Regions from separate parts of the Kineosporia sp. NBRC 101731 genome, predicted to be linked through region 1. Evidence: riboswitches for the same ligand, from Rfam matches in the RefSeq annotation. Region 1 holds a riboswitch; each other region holds the start of a gene.
The links. A riboswitch is a leader RNA that binds a small molecule or an ion and turns the genes downstream of it on or off. The one in region 1 is predicted to bind S-adenosylmethionine.
Positions count from the first base shown of each region.

Region 2: linked by a shared signal. The riboswitch ahead of QSK05_RS32685 (bifunctional o-acetylhomoserine/o-acetylserine sulfhydrylase) and the one ahead of QSK05_RS09205 (nitrite/sulfite reductase) in region 1 are both predicted to bind S-adenosylmethionine.
Region 3: linked by a shared signal. The riboswitch ahead of QSK05_RS08115 (aminotransferase class V-fold PLP-dependent enzyme) and the one ahead of QSK05_RS09205 (nitrite/sulfite reductase) in region 1 are both predicted to bind S-adenosylmethionine.

Region 1 is NZ_BSTC01000002.1:449,766-456,901, reverse strand. It holds gene QSK05_RS09215 (hypothetical protein) at 1-677, shown strand, start outside; gene QSK05_RS09210 (phosphoadenylyl-sulfate reductase) at 724-1,455, opposite strand; gene QSK05_RS09205 (nitrite/sulfite reductase) at 1,711-3,429, opposite strand; SAM riboswitch class I at 3,696-3,797, opposite strand; gene QSK05_RS09200 (acyl-CoA dehydrogenase family protein) at 4,121-5,323, shown strand; gene QSK05_RS09195 (Dps family protein) at 5,399-6,028, shown strand; gene QSK05_RS09190 (general stress protein) at 6,161-7,126, shown strand.
Region 2 is NZ_BSTC01000019.1:31,075-38,210, reverse strand. It holds gene QSK05_RS32700 (GGDEF domain-containing protein) at 250-1,908, shown strand; gene QSK05_RS32695 (matrixin family metalloprotease) at 2,045-2,902, shown strand; gene QSK05_RS32690 (DUF4192 family protein) at 3,007-4,161, shown strand; SAM riboswitch class IV at 4,248-4,359, shown strand; gene QSK05_RS32685 (bifunctional o-acetylhomoserine/o-acetylserine sulfhydrylase) at 4,451-5,767, shown strand; gene metX (homoserine O-acetyltransferase MetX) at 5,768-6,955, shown strand.
Region 3 is NZ_BSTC01000002.1:200,089-207,224, reverse strand. It holds gene QSK05_RS08130 (sensor histidine kinase) at 1-248, shown strand, start outside; gene QSK05_RS08125 (response regulator) at 245-904, shown strand; gene QSK05_RS08120 (molybdopterin-dependent oxidoreductase) at 953-2,488, shown strand; gene QSK05_RS08115 (aminotransferase class V-fold PLP-dependent enzyme) at 2,504-4,051, opposite strand; SAM riboswitch class IV at 4,090-4,203, opposite strand; tRNA gene QSK05_RS08110 (tRNA-Leu) at 5,088-5,169, opposite strand; gene bcp (thioredoxin-dependent thiol peroxidase) at 5,275-5,739, shown strand; gene QSK05_RS08100 (DUF3618 domain-containing protein) at 5,752-6,066, shown strand; gene QSK05_RS08095 (GroES family chaperonin) at 6,125-6,421, shown strand; gene QSK05_RS08090 (cytochrome P450) at 6,529-7,136, shown strand, end outside.

The sequences.
Region 1 (7,136 bases):
TGGTCTGCGGCATCGCCGTTGCCGCGGCCCGGTTCGTCCCGGTGCCCCTGCTGGACGACGCGATCCGGTTGCGGGCCACCCAGGTCGCCATCGTGCGCACGCTTCGGGCGAGCGACCGGGAGTACCCCTCCAAGCAGGTCGCCCCGCTGTACGAGGGGGCCGAGGGGGGCGTGTTCGCCGAGGCGATGAAGTATCTGCGCTCGGTGCCGCGCCGCGTGATTCTCTTCCCGGTGCGCAAATATGTCGCGATCTTCGGTGCGGTGCGCGGGGTTCCGACCGACGTGATGAAGGTGGTGCTGCTGTCGCGGGTCGTTCACCGCAGCCTGGTGCAGGGCCGGCTGAGCGACGGCACCGACCGCAAGGTGCTCGAGGCGCAGGCCAAGGAGCTGCGCCACGCGTTCGACGAGGCACTGAAGGGCATGGACCTGCGTCTGCTGTCCGCCGCCATCGGCGACGGGCTCTCACAGGGTCGCAAGCTCACGCCCGCCGCGGTGAAGTTCGCCCGTCAGACCTTCGGCACGTCGGCCGACGAGCCGGTGCGTGACGCTGAACTGAAGCCCGACGGTGAGGTCGGCGAGAGCGCCGAGCGGGTCGAGGAGGCCCTGAATCGTCCCGAGATCCAGGTCATTCTCGAGCGTTTCGACGAAGAATTCGAGAAGGCCCTCCAGCACGACTGAAGACGAGGTGAGCACCTGGGGTGCCCACCTCGTCCTCAATGCTGGGTCACTGGTGAATACCGCACTCGGACTTGGCCCGGCCCGCCCAGCGGCCGGCGCGGGCGTCTTCGCCGGGAGCCACGGCGCGGGTGCACGTGGAGCAGCCGATCGATCGGTAGCCCATCTGCAGCAGGGGGTTACTGAGTACCTCGGGGTGCGCGTCCTGGTAGTTCTCCACGTCTTCGTCGGTCCACGACGCGATCGGCGCCAGCTTGAGCAGGTCGCGCTTGGCGTCCCACTGCACGACCGGCGTGTTCGCCCGCTCCGGCGACTCGGCCCGGCGAAGACCCGTGGCCCAGGCCCGGTATCCGCGCAGTGCGTTGTTCAGCGGTGCCACCTTGCGCAGGGCGCAGCAGGCGTCCGGGTCGGTCTGCCAGAGCTTTCCGCGCTTGGCCTCGTGCTCCTCGACCGACTCCTTGGGCCGGATGCTGAGCATGCGCAGCGGGTAGGAGTGCTGCACGGCCTGCGCGGTGCCGATCGTCTCGGCGAAGTGGTAGCCGGTGTCGACGAAGAGCATGTCGGTGCCGGGCACGGCCCGTGAGGTCAGGTGCGCCAGGGCGGTGTCGCCCATCGACGCGGTGATCACCAGGCCCTTGCCGAAAGCCCTCCCGGCCCAGCCCAGAACGGTGAGCGGGTCGGCGCCCTCGAGCGCCCGGGAGGCCTCCGCCGCGAAACCCGGCGCGTCTTCCTCCAGTGCGGCCGCGACGTCCTCGGGCCGGCTGATCAACGATCCGATCATGGCTGTCACTCTCCAGTGCGGGGGCCGGGGGAGGTACCCGCGTGAGTGGAATGCGTATCAGGGATGGAAGGTTCGAGCTGCTCCGGACGGTGCAGTCCGTGAAAACTCAGGCTGAAGACACGAAGGCAGCTACGACAGTGCCAGCCTCCGCGGGTCAGGCCCTCGACCGAGCCGCCGGCCACCGGTCGCAGGTCTTCCTCGCCGCAGAACGGGCAGCAGTACGGAACGGCTCTCGCGGTCTCGCTCATGCCGGCCTCATGAAAGATCGGCTTCCTCGGCCCGGACGACCCAGGAGGCGAAGGTCTCGTCGTCCTTGCGCTGGGCCAGCCAGCGACGCACCATCCGCTCGACGTAGTCGGGCAGGTCGGTGGCCGTCGACTTCAGGCCCCGCACCTTGCGGCCGAACCCGGCGTGCACGCCGAGCCCGCCACCGAGGTGGATCTGGAAACCGTCGACCGTCTCGCCCTGCGGATCCTGCGGGTTGGGGAGCTGCACACCCTTCAGGCCGATGTCGGCGATCTGGGCGCGGGCGCAGGAGTTCGGGCAGCCGTTCATGTTGATCGACAGGCTGGGCCCGTCGAGCGTGAACAGCTCCGGCACGTCGGCCAGCCGGTTCTCCAACTCCGCGACCAGAGTGGTGGCCGTGCTCTTGGTGGCCGTGATCGCCAGCTTGCAGAACTCGATGCCGGTGCAGGCCATCGTGCCCCGACGGAATGCGGAAGCCCTTGCGGTGAGACCAATTTGGTCGAGCGCGTCGAGCAGATCGGGCACCTTGGAAGCCACCACGTCAAGGATCACGATCTTCTGCTGCGGGGTGAACCGCACCCGGTCGCTGCCCGCCGCCTCGACCGCGTCGGCCAGCTTGGCCAGCACGTCACCGCTGACCCGGCCCACGATCGGCGCGACCCCGACGTAGAACTTGCCGTTCTTCTGCCGGTGCACGCCGACGTGGTCGTGCCGGCCCTCGGGGAGTTCCGGCGCCGGGCCGTCGATCAGCTTGCGGTGCAGGTACTCGTCTTCCAGCACCCGACGGAAGACCTCGGGGCCCCAGTCGGCCATCAGGAACTTCAACCGGGCCCGGTTGCGCAGGCGGCGGTAGCCGTAGTCACGGAAGATCTTGATCACGCCGTGCCACACGTCGGGCACCTCGTCCAGCGGGATCCAGGCGCCCAGGCGCTTGGCCAGCATCGGGTTCGTCGAGAGGCCACCACCGACCCACAGATCGAAACCCGGCCCGTGCTCGGGGTGGTTCACCCCGACGAAGGCGATGTCGTGGATCTCGTGGGCGACATCCTGGTTCGGGTTGCCACTGATCGCGGTCTTGAACTTCCGCGGCAGGTTCTGGAGATCCTCGTTACCCACGTACATCTCGCGGATCTTGAGCATCGCCGGCGTGCCGTCGATGATCTCGTCGGCAGCCACTCCGGCGACCGGCGAGCCCAGGATCACGCGCGGGGTGTCTCCGCAGGCGTCGATGGTGATGAGCCCGGCATCCTCGAGCGTGGCCCAGATCCGCGGCATGTCCTCGATCCGGATCCAGTGGAACTGGATGTTCTGCCGGTCGGTGACATCCGCCGTGTCCCGGGCGAACTCGGTGGAGATGCCGGCCAGCGTGCGCAGCTGGTGCAGATCGACCGCACCGCCGTCGGTGCGCACGCGCAGCATGAAGTACTCGTCGTCCAGCTCGTGCGGCTCCAGGGAGGCAGTGCGGCCGCCGTGGATGCCGGGCCGCCGCTGGGTGTACAGGCCCCACCAGCGCATCCGGCCCCGCAGGTCGTCACCGGGGATGCTGTCGAAACCGCCCTTGGCGTAGGCCTCGACCCGCTCGCGGACGGCCAGGCCGCCTTCCTTCGCCTTCCACGCCTCGTTCGGCGTGAGCGGCGTGGTCTCGCCCAGGGCCCACTGGCCCTCCGAGCGCTTCGGCCTGGGCGGGAAGGCGATACCGGCGCCGGACGGTTCGGTGTCGGTGCTCACGTGCGGTTCCTCCGAGTAATGACAGGTGGCTTTCAATAGCTGTGGTGTCCCAGGACCGCAGCCGTCACCCGGCCGGCGCCGCCATGGGCGCGAACATTCCGGGAAGGTGACGGATCAGTAGTCGATGGCGACGAGCGCGGGTGCTGATCGGCGGATCCGGTGGATCTGATGGATCACCGACAGGTCGCGCTCGCGGTCCTGAGCAGGTCGACGTAGGTGCGCTTCGTCAGGTTCTGCCTCGTTGCACCGTTGACTCGCATGTTTCTCCTCCATCGGTCCTGGCGGTAGCACCGGGCCCTGCACCCTCTGGGGTGGGGTGGTTGCTGCGGCTTCGTCGAGCCAGGTCTCTCAGCCGCTCTGGATGGTTTTCTTGACCGTACGTTCACATAACGCGATCGTCAATGAGCAAGTCCAGGATTTGGGACGACCCAAGCATCCCTTTGGTCTGACGGCCGCGTTCACGGGGTGCCCGCGCTCAGGAAGAACCAGCAGCCTGCGGGCCTGATTCCCTGATCGGCGCCGATCACGGTGAGGGCCCACCGGGTTACGCAGTGGTGTCGCTCACATGTGGGACAGGTGTGTGACCTGGGGGCCCGGCTCATACTCGGCTCATGCTCGGCGGAGACCCGAGTTCGGCCGGACTGATCCAGGACCGATCCAGGACCGATCAGGACTGATCAAGGAGCGCGCGATGGGGCGTCTGCAGAGCACCGAGGGCCTGACCGACGACCAGAAGGAGATCCTGAAGGCGGTTCGGGTCTTCGTGGACGAGCAGATCCTCCCCGTCGCCACCGAGCTGGAGCACCGCGACGAGTACCCGGCGAAGATCGTCGAGGGGATGAAGGAGATGGGGATCTTCGGTCTGATGATCCCCGAGGAGTACGGCGGCCTGGGGGAGTCGCTGCTCACCTACGCCCTGGTCGTGGAGGAGATCTCCCGCGGCTGGATGAGCGTCTCCGGCATCGTCAACACCCACTTCATCGTGGCCTGGATGCTGGTGCAGCACGGCACGCCGGAGCAGAAGCAGCGCTACCTGCCGCGGATGGCGACGGGGGACCTGCGGGGGGCCTTCTCGATGTCCGAACCGCACTGCGGGTCGGACGTCGCGGCGATCCGGACGCGAGCCGTGGTCCAGGAGGGTGGCGGCTGGGTGATCACCGGGCAGAAGATGTGGCTCACCAACGGAGGCTCCTCGAGCCTCGTCGCCGTGCTCACCAAGACCGACACCGGCGCGTCCTCCGTCTACCGGAACATGACGACCTTTCTGGTCGAGAAGGAGCCCGGTTTCGGCGAGGTGGCGCCCGGTCTCACGGTGCCGGGCAAGATCGAGAAGATGGGGTACAAGGGCGTCGACACCACCGAGCTGGTCTTCGACGAGTACAGGATCGAGGACGCGTGTGTGCTCGGTGGGGAGCCCGGGCGCGGCTTCTACCAGATGATGGACGGTGTCGAGGTGGGCCGGGTCAACGTCGCTGCGCGAGCCTGTGGCGTGGCCCTGCGCGCGTTCCAGATCGGGATCGAGTACGCCCAGATGCGCGAGACTTTCGGCAAGAAGATCGCCGAGCACCAGGCCGTTCAGTTCCGGCTGGCGGAGATGGCCGTGAAGGTCGAGGCCGCGCACCAGATGATGGTGATGGCGGCCCGGGTGAAGGACTCCGGGGCCCGTAACGACCTGGAGGCCGGGATGGCCAAGTACCTGGCCAGTGAGTACTGCTCACAGGTGGTGGAGGACTCGTTCCGGATCCACGGCGGCTACGGCTACTCGAAGGAGTACGAGATCGAGCGGCTGTACCGCGAGGCCCCGATGCTCCTGATCGGCGAGGGGACGGCCGATATCCAGCGCATGATCATCGGCCGCCGCCTGCTGGAGGAGTACGGCGTCAAATCCTCGTGATCATGTGCGGATTCGGCTGTCGGGACAGCGTCGTCTCGACCTGCGGCGGCCGATCCACCGACCTACCGTGAGCGCATGGCTACTGCGACTTCTTCCACGAACAGCAAGGAACAGCTCTCGACCACCCAGGTCAGCCCGAACACGCCGGACGCCTTCGAGGGCACGCCGACGTTCACGGTGCCCGGGCTGACGCTCGACGAGGGTTCCGCGACCGCCGCCGTGCTGCAGAAGATCCTGAACACGTACAACGATCTGCACCTCACGCTCAAGCACGTGCACTGGAACGTGGTCGGCCCGAACTTCATCTCGGTGCACCAGATGATCGACCCGCAGGTCGAGGCCGTGCGGGGTTACGCCGACGACGTCGCCGAGCGGATCGCCACGCTGGGCAGCTCGCCCCAGGGCACTCCGGGTGCGCTCGTCGAGCAGCGTGACTGGGACGACTACTCGATCGGCCGCGCCGGTGCGATCGAGCACCTGGCCGCCCTCGACGCCGTGTACGTCGGGGTGATCACCAGCATCCGTCAGGCTGCTGAGGACACCGAGGAGCTCGACGACGTCACCAACGACCTGCTGATCGGTCACCTGCACGAGATCGAGCAGTTCCACTGGTTCGTGCGGGCGCACCTGGAGAACGCCGGCGGCCAGCTGAGCACCCAGGGCGTGAAGACCGAGAAGGGTGCCGCGAAGGCCGCCACCTCCTGAAGTTCAGCTCTCGGCGATGGCGGAAACTCCCGCGGTGACCCCGTACGTTCAACGCTGAGAGCTACGTGAACAGATCCCGGCAGTCCCTCGGCGCGGATGCGCCGGGGGCCCGGGATCAGGGAGAATGATCGTATGTCGAACCTCAGCCCGCTCCGGGCCCAGTCCCAGCCGGGCCTGCCCACACCGCCGCGTGGCGACACCATCGCGCAGTACGCCACCTACGCCGAGGCCCAGCGTGCGGTCGACTACCTCTCCGACAACCACTTTCCCGTGCAGGCCGTGACCATCGTCGGAGTCGACCTGCAGATGGTCGAACGGGTCACCGGTCGTCTGACCTACTCCCGCGTGGCCGTGGCCGGGCTGCTCTCGGGTGCCTGGTTCGGTCTCTTCGTGGGTTTGCTGATCTCGCTCTTCGGTACCGCCGAGAGCTTCAGCATTTTCGCGGCCATGCTGATCGGCGCGGCGTTCGGTGGGCTGTTCGGGCTCATCTCCTACGCCTTCACCGGTGGGCGGCGCGACTTCACCAGCACCAGCCAGATCGTCGCCGGCGAGTACCGGGTGCTCTGTCTCACCGAGCAGGCCGGCCCCGCCCGTCAGCTGCTGAACAAGCTGGCCGAAGAGGGTGGCCCGCGTAGCCAGCCCGCGCGCCCTGTCACCCAGACAGCCCCGGCCCCCCAGCCTTACCCGCAGTCCTACCCGCAGCAGCCGCCGTATCCCCAGCAGCCGCCGCAGGGCCAGCCGTGGGGTCAGCCCTGGGGCCAGCCGCCCGTGAGCTCGCCGCCGCCGGGTCAGCCCGGTCAGTACGGCCAGCCCGGTCAGTACGGCCAGCCCGGTCAGTACGGCCAGCCGGGGCAGTACGGTCAGCCGGCTCCGCAGGACCAGCCTCCGCCGCCGGTCAGCGGTCCGACCTACAGCGAGATGATCGACCGCAAGAAGGCCGAGGAGCGCGAGGCAGCCGAGCGTGAAGAAGCCGAGAAGTACCGCCGCCAGCAGGCTGAGCGGGAAGCGGCCGAGCGGCGAGCAGCCGAGCCACGGGCGACCCAGGAGCAGCCGCAGGCTACCCAGCCGCAGCCGGTCCAGCCCGACCCGGAGCAGTAGGCAGTAGTTC
Region 2 (7,136 bases), on a different contig from region 1:
GATCAGTAGCGAATCGTGACAATAGTCTCAGCTGAACTCTTCGCACCGATGAAACGACGACGAATACTTTGTCGTTTATCGGCGGGTGGAACCCCGATTCTGGCGCTCGGTGTCGAAACATCGGCGTGGAGGGAAGCGCGACACAGCCGTGAGCGGAATACTACGGAAAGCCCGGTACGTCGCACTGTGCGTGCCGTAGCGACAGGAAGTGACGTTAGCCCTACGAAGCAGACACACCCGTACCAGGAGGTGGGCACCATCAGTTCGTCCGACGCCCACCACGCACACCCGGCCCCGTCGATGTCCGGCCCGGGCCTGGTCCCGCTCGCCGGTTCCGGCGCGAGCGCCCACGTGCGGTGGACCGCCGATGCCGTGCTCGAGGCCCGGCAGGACTGGGTCGTCCGGGCTCAGGACGGCTTTGCCGAGGATGTTCTCGCCGAGGTCGAGCAGGCGCTGCGGTCCGTACCCGAACCCCACGCCCACGCGGCGGCCCTCTACGTGCAGGGCCTGTGCCTGATGACGCTGGGGGAGACCTCCATCGCCGTCACGGTCGCCCGTGAGCTGATCGCGCTGTGCCGCCGCACCGGGCAGGTCGCCGGGGCCGTACAGGCCCGCGCGCTGCTGGTCGAGCTGCTGCGTCGTGAGGGTCAGCTGGAGCAGGCCGTGGAGCAGCTGGCCCACGGCGCGGCAGCTGCCTCGGCCCTGGACGACCTGCTCGACCCGGAGGTGCAGACCGCGCTGGCCGCGCTGATGCTGGCCCACCGCATGATCGGGGTTCGCGAGGGAGCCCGGGAGATCCGGCAGCGCCTCGACACCGTGGAGCGGTTCCTGCCCCGCCACCAGCAGGTCTCCCGGCTGAGCAACCTGGCCTTCGAGCACGCCGAGCGCGGGGTGCGGGCCGCGCACCGCCCGCCCTTCGCCCCCGGGCGGGACGACCTGGCCGAGGCGGTGGCCACCATCAGCCGGGCCGCCGTTGCCGACGGCGGCCGCACGTACCGGGTGGTCGAGCTGGAACGCCAGGTGCTCGTCGCCCTGTACGAGGCGATGCTCGGTGACCCCGCCCTGGCCCAGGCCCAACTCACCGCCATCCCGGGCATTCTCGAACGAGGCCCCGAAGCCGCGTCCGCTCAGGTCTTCTGGGCGATCGGCATGGTCCGGGCCCTGGCCCGCCAGGACCGGGCCGTCGAGGGCGCGGCGATCGGGGCCCGGGCCCTGGCGGTCGTGCGCGGGCACGTCGTCGACTCCGAACGGCAGGTGCTGGCCTACGAGGTGGCGCTGGCCGAGCACCCGCCGCTGAACGACCCGGGCAGCGGGACGATCGAGTACCTGACCCTGGCCGGCCGGCGGGCGGACGAGACCTCCACCCTGCTCGACGCGCTCTTCCGGGCCCGTGTCGATCTGCTGCGGGGCGCGGACGAGCGCAAGGTACTCGCCCGGGCCGCGCGGCTGGACTCGCTGACCAACCTGGTGAACCGCCGCGGCGGAGCCGACGCGATCTCCGAGGCTGCCTCCCTGCCGGTCGGGGAGCCCGTGGCGCTGCTGCTCATCGACCTCGACGGTTTCAAGGAGGTCAACGACTCGCAGGGGCACCTGGCCGGTGACGTCGTGCTGCGTGAGGTCTCGACGGCGCTGCGCACCGCGGCCCGGCTGGAAGACGTGGTCGCCCGGTGGGGCGGCGACGAGTTCGTGGTGATCGCGGCCCTGGAGGAGGGGCGCGCCGTGGCCCTGGCGGAGCGCCTGCAGGAGACGATCCGCCACTGCCCGCAGTCGGCGGGGGCGCGCATCAGCGCGAGTATCGGGGTGGCCGTGCGCACCGCGCCGATCGACGAGCACGAATGGCTGCGCCGCGCGGACGAGGCGATGTACGCGGCCAAGCGCGCGGGCGGCAATGCCGCGGTGGTCGGATAGGCCGTTCACAGCAGTGAGGACGCGTGTCCGCCCGGTTCGGTTGTCAGGCCCGGGGCACGCGTTCTCCCCGTCGGTGATCGGTGTTCCACCCTTTGGGCCGATGTAGCGGCCCGGGCTCCCGGACGAACTCCTTGGTATGGACACGGCCCGTCGGGAGCCGTCGGCGGGCGCTCCGGGCGCCTCCGGCGCGCCACGCCTATCGACCCTCCTGGTGGCCGCCCTCACCGTCGGTCTGGTGCTGATGTTCGGCATCTCCCTGGTCTTCGCCTCCGACTCCACCGGACGCTGGATGCGCGGTGGTGGAGAGGGCATGCACCCGGCCCTGCCGCAGGACCTGGCCAGCGCCCCGCTGGCCGCCCCGGCCCCGGCGCCCTCCGGCACCGGTGGCTACGAGCTGCTGGAGTACCAGGACGACGGATCCGCCGTCCCGGTGCGCTGGGACCCGTGCCGGCCGGTGCACTACGTGGTGCGCGGCGAGGGTGCCCCGCCCGGCGGGCAGAAGGCGATCGACCGGGCCGTCGCCGAGGCCGGACGGATCACCGGGCTGCGGTTCACCTACGACGGCCCGACCGACGAGGCGCCGACGGTGAACCGGCCGGCCCAGGACCGCGGGCGCTACGGGGACCGCTGGTCGCCGGTGCTGGTGGCCTGGACCGACCCGACCGAGTACCCACACATGAAGGGCTACGCCGGGCTCGGCGGCCCGGACACCGTGTCGGGGGCCGGGCCGGGCACCCGGCGCTACGTCAGCGGAGTGGTCTACCTCAATCGTGAGCACCTGTCCGAGGTGGCCACCTGGGCCGACGGGCAGGCCCGCATCGATGCCGTGGTGCTGCATGAGTTCGGGCACGTGATCGGCCTGGACCACGTGGACGACCCGGCTGAGCTGATGTACCGCACCCCGACCGCGCAGCCGCACACCGCCGGGTTCGAGGTCGGTGACCGGCGCGGGCTGGCGCAGCTCTCCGGCGGCCCGTGCTTCCGCGATTTCTGAACGATGCTCCGGTCCTGCTGTCCACAGCAGGCACGACCCCGGGGTTGTCCACAGGGGTGGTCGGGACCGTCCGGTGGGCCGGGGCTCCCGGGCAGGGTCGTGGCATGTCCTCCTCCGACCTCACCGTGAACGAAGCCGGGCCCGCCGACCTGATCGCGGCTGTCTGGTACACCCTCGGCTTCCGGCCGCTCAACAGCCTCGTCCTGGTGGCCCTGCAGGGCCCGCGGGGGCGGGTCGGCTCGATGCTGCGCATCGACATGGCCCCGGTCTGGTTCGGTGGTGATCAGGCAGCCGGGGTGACCGCTGTGCTCGACGCCGCGATCGAGGCCCTGACCGGGCCGGCGTCGGCCGCTTTCGGCGGTGCGCCGGGAGAACCGGAGAAGGACGCGCAGGACGGCCTGCCGGTCCGGGTGGTCGCCCTGATCGCGGTGCCGGACGCGCTCGCGGTGCCGCCCCCGATGGTGGTCCGGGCCCTGCCGCAGCGGATCGCGCGGGCCGGGTTGTGGCTGTACGACCTCATCGGGGTCACGCCCACCGCTTTCCGGTCGATGCTCTGCCCGGACGGGTCGTGCTGCCCACCGGGCGGGCGGCCGTTGAGCGAGGTGGAGGCCAGCCGGGTGGCGATGGCCCACGTGCTGCGCGGAGACCGGCTGGCCACGAGCGAGGCCGACGTGATCGGTGACGTGGGGCAGGCCGTGCCGGTCGGGGAAGGGGGCGAGCCGGAGGTGCCGGGCGAGCACGGTGAGCGGGCCCGCCGGATCTGGTGGCGTACCTGGAACGCCCTGCTGGGAGAAGCGAAGGGCTGGAACACCGATCAGCTGGCACTGGGGCCGCTGCACGACTCGTTCCTGCGCGACGCGATCTTCGTCCGGCTGGCGGCGGCACCGGGCCCGACCCGGCAGCGGTTCCTGAACCAGTTGCTGGCGGGGCAGTCTCCGCCCGACCTGTCCGGCTACTGGGAGGAATTGTTCAGCGAACTGCCCGACCGGGTGCTGCTGGCCCGGGGCGAGCAGATTCTCGCAGTGCTGGCCCGGCGGGGCACAGCCTCCGAGCGCGCACCCCTGCTGGCGGTTCTGGCCCTGCTGGCCTGGTACCGGGGCAACGGGGTGCGGACCCGGCTGCTGATGGAACGGCTGCGTGAGGAGGGCCCGGAACTGCCCGAGCCCCTGCCCCGTCTGGCCGGGCTGGTCGAGATGCTCTGTACCGCAGGCATTGCCCCGCCGTGGGTGGAGGCTCCGGTGCGGGCTGACGCGGAATGATGTGTCCCGCACGACATCCCCTGAACGGTCCAGATCCTGAGACGGTCTGGGCCAACCCCGGTCCGCTCAATTACTGTGCAGTCCTAGGTCATGAGTACCAGCGACAAGCCCCGGCTTGCTGGTCGGCAACCCTCGTTCCGCGGTGGGGTGCCCCGGGTGATGACCAGGCCGTCGCAGTTGCGACAGCAAGCGCGGTCGACACCAGTCGACCCGTCTCATTGCCGGCGGACCTCCGGGTCCGCCCGGGCACGGGTCGATGGCCTGTGCCCCTGAGCCTGGAGGAGTACCCATGAGCGCCGACTGGTCGTTCGAAACTCGTCAGATTCATGCGGGGCAGAGCCCCGACCCCGCGACCGGTGCGCGGGCGCTGCCGATCTACCAGACCACGTCGTACGTGTTCGAGAACACCGAGCAGGCCGCGAACCGGTTCGGGCTCAAGGAGTTCGGGAACATCTACACCCGGCTCAACAACCCCACCACCGACGTGGTGGAGCAGCGCCTGGCCAACCTGGAGGGCGGTGTCGGGGCCCTGCTGGTGGCGTCCGGGCAGTCCGCCGAGACCCTCGCGCTGCTGAACGTGGCCGAGGCCGGTGACCACATCGTGTCCAGCCCGAGCCTCTACGGCGGCACCTACAACCTGTTCCACTACACGTTCCCGAAGCTCGGCATCCAGGTCAGCTTCGTCGAGAACCCCGACGACCTCGCCTCCTGGCGCGCCGCGGTGCGCCCGAACACGAAGGCCTTCTTCGGCGAGACCATCTCCAACCCCAAGCAGGACATCCTCGACATCGAGGGTGTGGCCGGGGTGGCGCACGAGGTGGGTGTGCCGTTGATCGTCGACAACACGGTGGCCACGCCGTACCTGATCCGCCCGTTGGAGTGGGGTGCCGACGTGGTCGTGCACTCGGCCACGAAGTACATCGGCGGGCACGGGGGCGCGATCGCCGGCGTGATCGTCGACAGCGGCAACTTCGACTACACGGCCCAGCCGGAGCGTTTCCCGGGCTTCAACCAGCCCGACCCCAGCTACCACGGGCTGGTCTACGGGCGTGACCTCGGCGTCGGCAGCCCGCTCGGGGCGAACCTGTCCTACATCCTCAAGGCCCGGGTGCAGCTGCTGCGTGACCTCGGCCCGGCCGCCTCGCCGTTCAACGCCTGGGTGATCGCCCAGGGCCTGGAGACGCTCAGCCTGCGGATCGAGCGGCACGTGGAGAACGCCCAGGCGGTCGCTACCTGGCTCCAGGGGCGTGACGAGGTGGCGTCGGTCGCCTACGCCGGTCTGCCCAGCAGCCCTTGGTACGAGCTGGCCCAGAAGTACGCGCCGAAGGGTGCCGGGGCTGTCGTGGCCTTCGAGATCAACGGTGGGGTCGAGGCCGGGCGCCGCTTCGTCGACGCTCTCGAACTGCACAGCCTGGTCGCCAACATCGGAGACGTACGCAGCCTGGTCATCCACCCGGCCAGCACCACCCACAGCCAGCTCTCCGAGGAGGAGCAGCTGGCCACCGGCGTCACGCCGGGGCTGGTGCGTCTGGCCGTGGGCCTGGAGAACATCACCGACATTCTCGCCGACCTGGAGGCCGGATTCCGGGCGGTTAAGGTCGGCTGAATGAGTACGCAGGAGGATTCCGTGCCCGCCGTGCCGCCGGCATCCGGGGCCTGGCGGGCCGGAGATTCCCGCGGGGGCCGCAGGTTCACCCGGATCGGGAGTGTGACGCTCGAACGCGGCGGCCGTCTCGACGACGTCGAGATGGCCTACGAGACCTGGGGCACGCTCTCGCCCTCGGGTGACAACGCCGTGCTGGTCCTGCATGCCCTCACCGGCGACAGCCACGTCACGGGAGACGCCGGTCCCGGCCACCCCACCCCGGGCTGGTGGAACGGTCTGATCGGTCCCGGGCGAGAGCTCGACACCGACCGCTGGTTCGTGGTGGCCCCCAACGTGCTCGGGGGCTGCCAGGGCAGCACCGGCCCCTCCAGTGCCGACCCGCACAGCGCCGACGGCAGCCCGTACGGCAGCCGGTTCCCCTACATCACCGTGCGCGACCAGGTCTCCGCCGAGGTGATGCTGTCCGACCTGCTCGGCATCGATCGCTGGGCCCTCGTGGTCGGCGGCTCGATGGGCGGCATGCGCGCCCTGGAGTGGGCGATCATGGAGCCGGAGCGGGTGGAACGGCTGTTCGTCCTGGCTTCCACCGCCGCCGCGACCGGTGACCAGATCGCCTGGTGCTCGGCGCAGATGATGGCGATCCGGTGTGACGCGAACTTCCACGGCGGCGACTACTACGGTGCCGGGCCCGGCGAGGGCCCGCACAACGGTCTCGGGGTGGCCCGCCGGATCGCGCACACCACCTACCGGTCGGAGGCGGAGATCAACCTGCGCTTCGGCCGTCTGCCCCAGCCGGGGGAGAATCCGCTCGGCGGTGGTGGGCGCTTCGCGGTCGAGTCCTACCTCGACCACCACGCGGACAAGCTCACCCATCGGTTCGACGCCAACTCGTACCTGGTGCTCACCCAGACGATGAACTCGCACGACGTCGGTCGCGGCCGGGGCGGGGTGGCCGCCGGGCTGGGGCGGGTCACCGCCCGCACCGCCGTCGCCGCCATCTCCAGCGACCGGCTCTACACCCCGGGGCAGAACGCCGAGATCGCCGCCGGCATCCCGGACTGCGCCCCGCTGCGCGTCATCGACTCGCCGTACGGGCACGACGGCTTCCTGGTCGAGGTCGAGCGGGTGGGGGAGATCCTCGTCGAGCTGCTGGGCGAACCGGCGCAGCAGGCCCTCGCCACCCACTGAGCCCAGGCGGGGTCCACCGGCCGAGACATCCGGCAGACCGGGGAAGATCCGTGCGCTCTGGGCGCACGGATCTTCCCCGGATCGGCTGACCGGATCGGCTGACCGGATCGGCTGACCGGATCGGCTGACCGGATCGGCTGACCGGATCGGCTGACCGGATCGGCTGACCGGCTGACGGTCG
Region 3 (7,136 bases), 250 kb from region 1:
ATGCCGGGGGAGCCCCCGTGCGTCTGGAGGCCCGGGCCGGCGAACACGACGTCACCCTGACCGTGACCAGCGGAGAGCCTGGCCCCGTCGGCGATCCCCCGGAGACCGGGCACGGCATCGTCGGCATGCGTGAACGGGCCGCGGCCGCCGGGGGCAGAATTGAGGTCGGACCGACGCCGAACGGATTCGTCGTGCGGTTGCATCTACCCAGCGACCAGAGCGACCAGGAAGAGACACCGGACCAGTGACACGGATCGTGGTCGTGGACGATCAGGCCATGGTGCGCGAGGGATTCTCCGCGCTGCTGGCGGCGCAACCCGACCTGGACGTCGTCGGCGCCGCCGCCGACGGACTCGAAGCCGTCCACGTGACCAGGGTGATGCTGCCCGACGTCGTCCTGATGGACGTCCGTATGCCCCACCTCGACGGCATCGAGGCGACCCGCCGCATCATGGCGCTGCCCGGTGACCGGCACCCGAAGGTCCTCATCCTCACCACGTTCGACCTGGACGACTACGTGTTCGAGGCGTTACGCGCGGGAGCCAGCGGATTCCTGCTCAAGGATGCCCGCAGCGACGAACTGGTCCAGGCCGTCCGCGTGGTCGCCGCGGGCGAGGGCCTGCTCGCGCCCACCGTGACCCGGCGACTGATCGAGGAGTTCGCCCGCCGACCCGGTGACCCGCGTCCGTCCGTGCGACTCAACGCCCTGACGCCCCGCGAGACCGAGGTGCTCACCCTGATCGCCGGCGGCCTGTCCAACGCCGAGATCGCGGCCCACCTGGTGCTGGGGGAGCAGACGGTGAAGACGCACGTCGGGCGCATCCTCAGCAAGCTCGGTCTGCGCGACCGGGCCCAGGCGGTGGTGACGGCCTACGAGAGTGGGCTGGTCCGGCCCGGCGGCTGACTGTTTCGTGGCATTGCACAGCTGGATCGGGCAAGCTCACCTCTTGAGATGAACAGCAACAGACGACTACTCGCAGCCGGCGCCGGTCTGGCCTCCGGTGTGTTCGCGCTCGGCCTGGCCCAGGTGATCGCCGGCCTGGTCTCGCCCTCCTCCGCCCCGATCGTGGCCCTCGGCGACGTCGTGGTGGCCAACGTGCCGCCCTGGCTGAAGAACTTCGCGGTCAGCACGTTCGGCACCCACGACAAGGTGGCCCTGCTGACGGTGGCCTACCTGGTCGCGGGCCTTCTCAGCGCCCTGGCCGGCCTCCTCGCCCTCCGCGGCCGGGCCGGCACCTGGCTCGTGCTCGCCCTCGGCGCCGTCGCGGCGCTCGCAGCCGCCACCCGGCCGGAGTCCACGGCGCTCGCAGCCCTGCCCAGCCTGATCGGGGCGGCGGCGGGCATGTTCGTGCTGCAGCGCCTCGTCGGCGTGATCCGGGAGTGGGGCCGGGCCGAGCCCGGCACCGCGGCCTCGTTGATCGCCGGGCGCCGCACCGTGATCGGTCTGGGTTCGGTGCTCGCCGTGGGCATCGCGACCGGCACCCTCGGCAACTGGCTGGGTGCCCGGCTGCGGGGTGCGACGGCCTCCCGCGACGCGCTCGAGCTGCCCGTGCCCGCCGATCCGGCACCGGCTCTCCGCAGCGGCGTCGAGGTCGGGGTCAAGGGGATGGAACCGTTCCTCACCCCGAACGACGACTTCTACCGCATCGACACGGCTCTGAGCGTGCCGTTGCTGAAGGCCGAGGACTGGTCACTGCGCATCCACGGCCTGGTCGAGCAGGAGGTCACGCTGACCTGGGCCGAACTGATCGCCGGGGATCTGGTCGAGCGGGATCTCACCCTGATGTGTGTGTCCAACGAGGTCGGTGGCGACCTGACCGGCACCGCCCGCTGGATCGGCCTGCCGATCCAGCCTCTGCTCGAGCGGGCCGGTGTGAGCAAGGACGCCGACATGGTGCTCTCCACGAGCTCCGACGGCTGGACCGCGTCGACCCCGGTCGAGACCCTGACCGACGGCCGGGACGCGATCCTGGCCATCGGCATGAACGGCGAGCCGCTGCCGCTGGAACACGGTTTCCCGGTCCGCATGATCGTGCCCGGGCTGTACGGCTACGTCTCCGCGACCAAGTGGGTGGTCGACCTCGAGGTCACCCGCTTCGACCGGGCCGAGGGCTACTGGACGCCGCGGGGCTGGTCGGAGCGGGGCCCGGTGAAGACCGGGTCCCGCATCGACGTACCCGTCAACGGCGAGAAGGTGGACGCCGGAACGGTCACCCTGGCCGGGATCGCCTGGGCCGAGCACCGCGGGATCACCGGCGTCGAGGTCCGGGTGGACGGTGGGGTCTGGCAGAAGGCCACCCTCGGGGCCGAGGACAGCGTCGACACCTGGCGCCAGTGGTACTTCGCCTGGGACGACGCCCCGAAGGGGTCACACCAGGTCCAGGTCCGGGCCACGGACGGCGACGGCACCGTTCAGACGGGCGATGAGGCCCCGCCCGCGCCGGACGGGGCCACCGGCTGGCACACCGTCAGCGTGACCGTCCGGTGACCCCTCTTCTTCACCTCAGAAACCGCACTCCGAGGTACCGTCGACCGGGTTGGTAGCGCCCCACGTCGACCAGCTCGGGGCCGGACGGTCGTCGTTCACCGGCGTCCAGGCTCCGTCGATCTGTTCGTACTGCAGCTTCTCCCCCTCGGTGACCAGGGTGCGCACGGCGTGCAGCAGACGCTCCACGTCGTCGCTCCGGGAACCCAGGCCCAGGCTGGCGCGCAACGCACCACCGGTGACACCGAGACGGTTCAGCAGCGGGTGGGCGCAGAACTTGCCGTCCCGCACCCCGACGCCGTGCTCGGCCGACAGGTAGACGGCCACCCGCGCGGCCTCGTGACCCTCGACGGTGAAGCCGACCACACCGACCCGGTCGGTGCTGTCCGACCAGGCGCGGAGCACCCGCACACCCGGGATCGCCTGCAGACCGTCGAGAAGCCGCGCGGACAGAGCCGCCTCGTGCTCCTCGACCGCGCCCTCGGGCAGATCGGCGATCGCCCGGCAGGCCGCGGCCAGGGCAGCGGCGCCGAGCACGTTCGGGGTACCACCCTCGTGCCGGGCGACCCCCGTGGTCCACACGGCCTGGCCCTGCGCGTCGACCGAGCGCACGGCCCCTCCGCCGGCCAGGTGCGGCTGCGCGGCGTCGAGCCAGTCGGAACGGCCGATGAGCACGCCGGAACCGAACGGCGCGTAGATCTTGTGACCGGAGAAGGCGATGTAGTCCACGTCCAGCGCGGCGATGTCGACCCGGCGGTGGGGCACCAGCTGGGCGCCGTCCACCACGACACGGGCGCCGTGCGCGTGGGCGATACGGGCGATCTCGCCGATCGGCAGGATCTCTCCGGTCACGTTGCTACACCCGGTCACCGCGACCAGCGCGGCCGGGCGTTCGGCCAGCGTGGCCTCCAGCGTGGCGACGGTCTCGGCCACCGTGCTCGCGGTCGGGATCAGGCGATGACGGCGGGCGGTCCAGGGCAGCAGGTTGGCGTGGTGCTCGACGTCCAGCACCACCACCTCGCCGGCCCCCGGACCGTCCTGCGGCACCGCACCGGCCAGCAGGTTCAGGGCGTCGGTGGTGTTGCGGGTGAAAACGGTCAGGTCACCCGGGCGGGCCCCCACGAAGGCACCGATCGTCTGCCGAGCGCTCTCGTACAGCGCCGTGCTCACCTGCGAGGCGTACCCGGCGCCGCGGTGCACGCTCGCGTAGTACGGCAGCACCTCGGCCACGTGGTCGGCCACGGCCTGCAGCGCAGGGGCGCTCGCGGCGTAGTCGAGGTTGACCGCCCGCGCCGTGCGGCCCCCGGTGCCGTTGCCGGCCAGGGGAGCGGCCAGGTTGCCGCCCACCACCGGCAGCAGCGGGCCGATCGGGAGACGAGCTGCGGTCGGCGGGGTCGTCGTACTCGTGCTGGGACCGGTGATCTGCAGGGTGCTCTCCGTGGTCGTGGGCTCGCTGGCCCGGGCGGACTCGGGCGGCGTGAAGGTGGAGATCCCACCGGCCGGCGTGGCGACACCCAGGTTCGCCTGGCGGTACCGGGTGTTGCGGAAGGACGACGATGCGGACATGGCAGTGCTCCTCGGGTCTGGGACCCGGGTGCAAAACGGGTCCGCGCTTGCGGCGAACCATCTGGTTGCCGCCAGGTCTTCACCCGGAGCACCCCACCGCGGAGGAGGGTTGCCGACCAGCAAGCCGGGGCTATGCGCTGGTACTCATGACCTGCGTCCACAGTAAGCGACGAATTCACGACGCTCAAGAGGTGGATGCCGCGGTCTCGCCCTGCGAGACGCGGGCCCAGGGCAAGTGTGACGGCCTGAAGGAGAGAGGTGAGGGAGATCCACGGGGGGCTCCCGTTCGAGTAGATGGCCGTGTGCCGAGATGCCTACCGGGCCGACGACCTGGTCCAGGGGCGCTGGAGCGGATGTTCCTGGCGGCGTGAGTGCCCGGTCCGGCCGTCAAGCAGTGCGCCATCATGGGCTTCGGTACGTGGAAGAGCACCCCGTAGCTGAGGTCTCGGAGATCCTGCGGGATCCGCAGGGCGCGGTCGAGCGACGGACGTCCGATGCGGTCGCGCAGCCGCGAAAGCTCCTCGGCTACGAGAACAACCATTCAGCGGCGCCTTTCGTCGGCCCTTCGAACGAACTCCACCGTGACCGGGTCCGAGGAGGCCACCGATGTCGCTCCCCGAGCAGCTGAAGCATCAGTATGGCGAGCAGTTCTCGCCCGGGCTGTCGGCTTTCGACCGGTCCGGGAGCGCCGTCGGCGCGGCGATGGTCTCGGACCTCTTCGCCGACCTACACGCACGACGGCGACGCGCTGATGATCGATCGGCGTGGAAGACTGTCGAGCGGATCACGGTGGTGGCCGGTCACACCTCACCGATCGATCTGAAGCTCCTGGCGACTCATGGGGCTACCGTCCGCTTCCCTCGAACAAGCCTGTTCCGGGTGCCCGAAGGGAAGGCCGGCAGCGCCGCCGCCTGGACGATCGACGACGCGACCGTGGCCCTGACCCGGGTACCGGTCTCGCGTCTGCCGGTCTGCCGGTGGTCCGCCGACGTACTGCTGGCTGACATCCCGCAGCAGCCGGCGCACACCACTGAAGTGCGCGAGGGGGGACTCGAACCCCCACGCCCGAAGGCACAGGAACCTAAATCCTGCGTGGCTGCCAATTACACCACTCGCGCGCTGAGGACAGCCTAGAGGTTGCCGGACCTTCGGGGCGACGCCGTATTCGTACGGGCTCCCGGTAGGCTGGGTGACACCCGCTGACCAGCATTGAGGAGTTCTTCGTGGCCAAGCTCGAGGTCGGCGACACCGCACCATCGTTCACCCTGACCGCCGCCGACGAGTCGACCGTCTCGCTGTCCGACCTGGCCGGTCGGCGCGTCATCGTCTACTTCTACCCGGCCGCGATGACCCCGGGGTGCACCAAGCAGGCGTGCGACTTCCGCGACAGCCTCGACGCGCTGCAGGCCGAGGGCTTCGCCGTGGTCGGCATCTCGCCGGACAAACCTGCCAAACTGGCCAAGTTCGTCGAGCGGGACGCCATCACGTTTCCCCTCCTGTCCGATCCCGGGCACGAGGTGCTTGAGTCGTACGGCGCGTGGGGCGAGAAGAGTTTGTACGGCAAGACCGTTGTCGGCGTCATCCGGTCCACCATCGTGATCGACGCCGAGGGCAAGGTCGAGCTGGCCAAGTACAACGTGAAGGCTACGGGGCACGTCGCCTCGCTGCGCAAGGCCCTGAAGGTCTGACGAGAGGCTGTCATGAGCGACAAGAAGTCCGGGGGGAAGAAGCCGGCCGGTTCCGGTTCCTCCGACAAGGCGCCGAGCGGTTCGCCCACCGAGCTGGAGCTGCAGATCCAGGCGCGGCGTGATCACCTCGCCGCCACGATCGACGAGCTGACCACCCGGGCCCAGCCCAAGGAGATCGCGCGCCGAAGTGCCGCTGCGCTCTCCGACCGGTTCCAGACCGTCACCCACACCCCCGAGGGCGAGCTGCGCAGCGAGCGCGTCGCGGCGGTGGCCGGTGCGTTCGTCGTGGTCGCCGGTGCTCTGATCTTCATTCGTGGCCGAGGCTGAGGTGAGCTCCTTCTCCACCGAAGTTCCCCCGGGCTCCCCGACCAAGCTGCCCATCCGCATGCTGAACGACCGCCTCCTTGTCTCCATCGACAAGGAGGCCGGTGAACGCCGCTCGAGCGCCGGCATCGTCATCCCGGCCACGGCTTCCGTCGGCCGCCGTCTGGCCTGGTCGGCCGTCGTGGCCATCGGACAGCACGTACGGCAGGTCCAGATCGGTGACCGGGTGCTCTACGACCCCGAAGACCTGTCCGAGGTCGAGCTGCACGGCGAGCAGTACATCCTCCTGCGGGAGCGTGACATTCACGCTGTCGCGGCTCCCCGTGTGGAGGACGACCGGACGGGGCTGTACCTCTGAGCTCGCTCTCGCCAGAGCCTTCCGGGGGCGCAGGAACACGGCCCGCCGCGCCTCGCCGCAACGCGCGCTACACCTCGCTCGATGCTGACGGACCGCTACCGCTCGACATGATCCGCGGCGTTCCCGCGATCATGCGTAACCCGCTGGCCTGGTTGGAGCGGGTGGTCGAGCGGCACGGTGACCTGGTGGCTTTCCCGATGCCGAAGACCCCGGTGCTATTGGTCAACACCCCGGCCGGGGCCAGGCACGTGCTGCAGCGCAACCATCGCAACTACGCCAAGGCCACCATCCAGTACGGTGCGCTCTCCCTGGTCACCGGCTCCGGCCTCCTGACCTCGGACGGGGAGGTCTGGCGTCGTCACCGTCGCATCATGCAGCCCGCCTTTCATCACGGTGGCCTGGACCAGGTGGCGGTCTCCACCGTCGTCGCCGGTGAACAACTCCGCGATGACTGGGATCAGTCCGCCCCTTACGCCCCGATCGACGCCGAAGCGGCCATCATGCGGGCCATGCTCACCGTCGTCGGAAGAACGCTCTTCGCCGACGACCTGTCCGACGCCGGCTCCGACCTGGTCGGGGCCGTGGACCGTGCTCTGCGCCAGGTCATTGCCCGCGCGACCAATCCTCTTGCCGCAGGCCCCCTCTCGCGTCTCCCCACCTTGTCTGCCCGCCGTATGCGTTCTGCCGTAGCAACTCTCGACCAGGTCACCGCCGG